Regions from separate parts of the Pinisolibacter sp. DMC19 genome, predicted to be linked through region 2. Evidence: riboswitches for the same ligand, from Rfam matches in the RefSeq annotation. Region 2 holds a riboswitch; the other holds the start of a gene.
What was found. Region 2 has a riboswitch for thiamine pyrophosphate ahead of ACT53U_RS12185 (ABC transporter permease). Riboswitches for the same ligand answer to the same signal wherever they lie in the genome.

Region 1 (2,467 bases), on a different contig from region 2:
GGGGGCCGTCGTGCCAGGGGGCGAGCGCCAGCGTCACCATCGCCGGGCCGAGGTCCGAGCCGCCGATGCCGAGGTTGACGACGTCGGTGAAGGCTTTGCCGGTGGCGCCGCGGATCGTGCCGCCGCGCACTGCGTTCGCGAAGGCCGTCATGGCGACGAGCACCGCCTCGACGTCGGCGGTGACGTCGCGGCCGTCGACCGCGAAGGGACGGCGGCGATCGGGGTTGCGCAGCGCGACGTGGAGGACGGCGCGGCCCTCGGTGGCGTTGATCTTCTCGCCCGCGAACATCGCGGCGCGGCGCTCGACCAGCTTGGAGGCGCGGGCGAGCGCCAGCAGCAGCTGCATCGTCTCGTCGTTGACGCGATTCTTCGAATAGTCGAGCAGCAGGTCGTCGTGGCGGGCCGAGAAACGGGCGAATCGGTCGGCGTCGGCGGCGAAGAGATCGACGATCCGGGCCGCGCGCATGGTTTCGGCGTGGGCGCGGAGAGCCTGGAAGGCGACGTTGCGCTTTTCGGTCATGGGGTGACCTCGTTCGAGGGCTCGCCGCAAGGGTGGGCGACGACGGGCGCCGGCGAGCGGACGCCCGTCCGGGACGTCAGAATGCCTTGAAGGTGATGACGGTCTTGGTGTCGACGATCCCCGGCACGGTCTGGACCTTCTGGTTGACGAAGTGACCGATGTCGGCCTCGTCCTCGACGTAGAACTTCGCGATCAGGTCGTGATCGCCGGCGGTCGAATAGATCTCCGAGGCGATCTCGGCATCGGCGATGGCGGTGGCCACCTCGTAGGATCGACCGAGCGCGCACTTGATGAGGACGAAGAAGGGTTTCATCTGTTTTTTCCGTTCCTTCGGATGTGGCGCCAGTCGACCAGATGCAGCCGGCGAGGGCAAGAGCGGAGCGCTGCGGATCGACGTCGCGGAGCCCTTCGTCCCCCGTCGCGGCCGGAAATGCGGTCGGCGCGATCATCGGCGGCGACATGGGCGAAGGCGTGGCGACGATGGTCGAACGGTCGTCGGAGCCGGGCTTTTTCACACCCCCTTGCCATCGCTCGATCGCCGGCTTAACTCTTTGGTACAAATCTCATCGGGGTGCCCGGCGCGTTCGGGCTGAGAGGCTCAGGCCAACCCATAGAACCTGATCCGGGTCGTGCCGGCGGAGGGACTTGAGATGTCGATGACGGATACCCATACCCTCTCTCCCGTCGGCAAGGCCAAGACGCTCGCTCCGCGACGCGTCGCCGAGATTCTCGCCCGTCTTCGCGAGCGCCGGCCGCGCATTCACGTGCTGACCTCGCCGGTCGCCCAGACCTTCACCGCCAACATGCTGCTGGCGGTCGGGGCCGAGCCGTCGATGACTTTCGCGCCCGAGGAGGTGCCGGCCTTCGTCGCGGCCTCCGACGCGCTGCTGATCAATCTCGGCATGCTCGACCGCGTGCGGCGCGACGCCTCGCTGACGGCGGTCGAGGTCGCCAAGGATTCGGGCGTGCCGTGGACGCTCGACCCGGTGAAGATCCAGATCTCGCCGTCGCGGCTCGAGTTCGCCCGCCGGCTGATCGATCTCGAGCCCGATCTCGTCCACGTCAATCACGCCGAGTTCGCCGGCCTCTCCGGCCTCGAGACCACCGACGAGAACGTCCGCGACTTCGCCGTCCACTTCGTCTCGACGCTCGCCGTCACCGGCGAGGTCGACATCGTCACCGACGGGACGCGGACGATCCGCGTCGCCAACGGCCATCCGCTGATGGATCGCGTCACTGCAATCGGTTGCGCGGGCTTCGCGGTCGCCACCGCCTTCCGTGCGGTCGAGCCCGATCCGGTCGTCGCCGGAGCGGCGGCGCTGGTGGCGATGGGGGTGGCGGGCGAGACGGCGGCCGCCGCGGCGCACGGGCCGGGCTCCTTCGCCGTCGAGATCGTCGACGCGCTGCACGCGCTCGACGAGGAAACCATCATCGCACGAGCCGAGATCCGATGACCGTCGACATCCGTTGTCATGCCATCCTCGATCCCGAACACGTGCGCGGGCGGGATCTCGCCGATCTGGCGCGCGCCGCGGCTTCGGGTGGGGCGACCATCGTCCAGCTGCGCGACAAGCACGGCACGACCCGCGAGATGGTGGCGCGCGCCCGCGCGGTCGTCGCCGCGCTGGAAGGCACCGGCGTGCCGCTCATCGTCAACGACCGCGTCGACGTGGCGCTGGCCTCGGGTGCGGCGGGCGTCCACGTCGGCCAGGACGACATGGCGGCGGAGGATGCGCGCCGGCTGCTCGGGCCCACGGCGATCGTCGGCCTGACGGTCAAGAACGAGCGCCATGCCGAGACGGTGCCGGTCGCGGCGGTCGACTACGTCTGCATCGGCGGCGTCTTCGCCACCGTTTCCAAGCACAATCCGGATGCGCCGGTCGGCCTCGACGGGCTGGCGCGGCTGGCATCGATCGTGCGGCGGATGCGGGGCGATCTGCCGGTCGG
Region 2 (2,467 bases):
GTCAGAATCTGAACTCGCTGCAGTCCATCAAGACCCAGCAGACCGCCACCGAGAACCGCCTCGCCACCGGCAAGAAGGTCAACTCGGCGCTCGACAACCCGGTCAACTACTTCACCTCGGCGGCCCTCAACGACCGCGCCGGTGACCTGACCAACCTGCTCGACGGCGTCCAGAATTCGGTTCAGACTCTGCAGGCTGCGTCGAACGGCATCGAGTCGATCACCGCGCTGGTCAAGAACGCCCAGTCGGCCGCCAAGCAGGCGCTCCAGACCGCCGACAGCGAATCCGACGCCACCCTGTCGGGCTCGGTCTCCGATCTCAAGCGCTCGACCTCGCTGATCTCGACCACCTCCGGTCCGGGCTTCACGCAGGGCGACACCATCACCCTGACCTCGGGCACGGGAACGGACACCAAGGCCGTCTCCTTCACCATCGGTTCGGGTGCCGGTGAATATTCGACCGTCGGCGACCTGCTCAAGGCCGTCAACAACTCGTCGCTCGACGTCACCGCCACCCTCGACTCCAATGGCGAGATCGCCTTCGAAGAGACCGGCGGCGAAGATCTGGCGATCTCCTCGACCGGCACCACCGCGCTGACCTCGATGGGCTTCGGCTCGTCGAACCTGACCGCGACCGCCTCGACCTCGTCGACCCGCGACTCGTTCCGCCAGCAGTTCAACGACATCCTCGACCAGATCGACTCGATGGCGAAGGACTCCGGCTACAACGGCATCAACCTGCTGATGGGCAACGACCTGTCCACGATCTTCAACGAGAAGACCGGTACGGACCAGTCGAAGATGAACATCACGGGTACGGTGTTCAACTCGTCGGGCCTCGGCCTCGAGAAGCTCTCGACCGGCGACTTCCAGAACAACAAGCAGGTCAACCGCGTCCTCGACACGCTGACCTCGGCTCTGACTTCGCTGCGCACCCAGTCGTCGACCTTCGGTTCGAACCTGTCGATGGTGCAGGCCCGCAAGGACTTCACCAACAACATGGTCTCGACGCTGAACACCGGTGCCGATCAGCTGGTGGCGGCCGACACCAACGCGGAATCCGCGAACCTGCTCGCCCTGCAGACCCGCCAGAGCCTGTCGACCAAGGCCCTGTCGCTGGCCAACCAGGCCGACCAGAGCATCCTCCAGCTGTTCTGATCGAACGGCTCTCGGACGAAACGAAACGGCGGCGGCGAACCTCGGTTCGCCGCCGTCTTTCTTTGTCGTGAGGTCGCACGCGCGGTCTTCGCGAAGATGCATCGCGGCCATGCCGGCGAAGGATCCGCGCCCTCCCCCCTTGCGCGCCGCGCCGTACTCTGTCACCGTTCGCCTCGTTCCGAGGGGTGTTCTCGTACGAGAGCTGAGATGGCGCGGGCCCCGCGCCGAACCCTTCGAACCTGATCCGGGTCATGCCGGCGAAGGGACGGGAACCATGCCGACCGACGTCATTCATCCCTCCGGATCCGCCCGCCCGTGCCGCATGGCCCGTGTCGGAGGATCCCCATGCCCACGACGCTGACGCGCTTCGCCGCGCGCGCCGCTCATGGCCTCGTGCCGCTCGCCGCGCTCCTCGTGGCGTGGTGGATCGCGGTCGCGCTCTTCGCGCCGCCGGTCTGGCTGCTGCCGGGACCCGACCGGGTCGCCCGCGCCTTCGTCGCCAATCTCGGCCTCCTCCTCGACAACGGCCTCGTCACCGCGCTCGAGATCGTCCTCGGTCTCGTCTGCGGCGTCGTCTTCGGCGTCGCCGCGGCGATCGTCATGGCGCTCGTGCCCTGGACCGCCCGCCTCGTCCTGCCGGCGATCGTGGTGATCCAGACGTTGCCGGTCTTCGCCGTGGCGCCGCTCCTCGTGCTTTGGTTCGGCTTCGGCCTCGCCTCCAAGATCGTCATGGCGACGCTGGTGATCTTCTTCCCCGTGACGGCCAGCCTGCACGACGGCCTCGCCCGGCTCGATCCCGGCCTCGTCGATCTCGCCCGCGTCCACGGCGCCTCGCGGCTCGACACGTTCCGTTTCCTGCGCCTGCCCTCGGCCGTGCCGGCGTTGATCTCGGGGCTGAAGATGGCGGCGACCGTCGCCCCCATCGGCGCCATCGTCGGCGAATGGGTCGGCGCCTCGCACGGGCTCGGCCTGTTGATGATGCACGCCAACGCGCGGCTGCAGACCGACTTGATGTTCGCCGCCCTCGTCCTCCTCGCCCTCTTCGCGGTGGCCCTGCGCGCCGTCGTCGATCATCTCACCCGCCGCTGGGCCCCCTGGGCGGCGGAACCCGTCGTCCCTCGCTCCTGACAGGAACCCCGACATGAAACGTCTCGCATCGCTCGCCCTGGCGAGCCTCCTCCTGGCCACGCCCGCTGCCGCCGCCGACAAGATGACGGTGCTGCTCGACTGGTTCGTGAACCCGGACCATGCCACCCTCTTCGTCGCCCGCGACAAGGGCTTCTTCGCCGCCCGCGGCCTCGAGGTCGAAC

Region 1: another riboswitch for thiamine pyrophosphate. It lies ahead of thiM (hydroxyethylthiazole kinase); the one in region 2 lies ahead of ACT53U_RS12185 (ABC transporter permease).

The regions. Positions count from the first base shown of each region.
Region 1 covers NZ_JBQUZF010000001.1:911,713-914,179, reverse strand. The annotation lists gene pgi (glucose-6-phosphate isomerase) at 1-520, opposite strand, end outside; gene ACT53U_RS04125 (Lrp/AsnC ligand binding domain-containing protein) at 597-833, opposite strand; TPP riboswitch at 1,078-1,182, shown strand; gene thiM (hydroxyethylthiazole kinase) at 1,171-1,974, shown strand; gene thiE (thiamine phosphate synthase) at 1,971-2,467, shown strand, end outside.
Region 2 covers NZ_JBQUZF010000004.1:224,969-227,435, reverse strand. The annotation lists gene ACT53U_RS12190 (flagellin) at 1-1,157, shown strand, start outside; TPP riboswitch at 1,329-1,440, shown strand; gene ACT53U_RS12185 (ABC transporter permease) at 1,503-2,285, shown strand; gene ACT53U_RS12180 (ABC transporter substrate-binding protein) at 2,299-2,467, shown strand, end outside.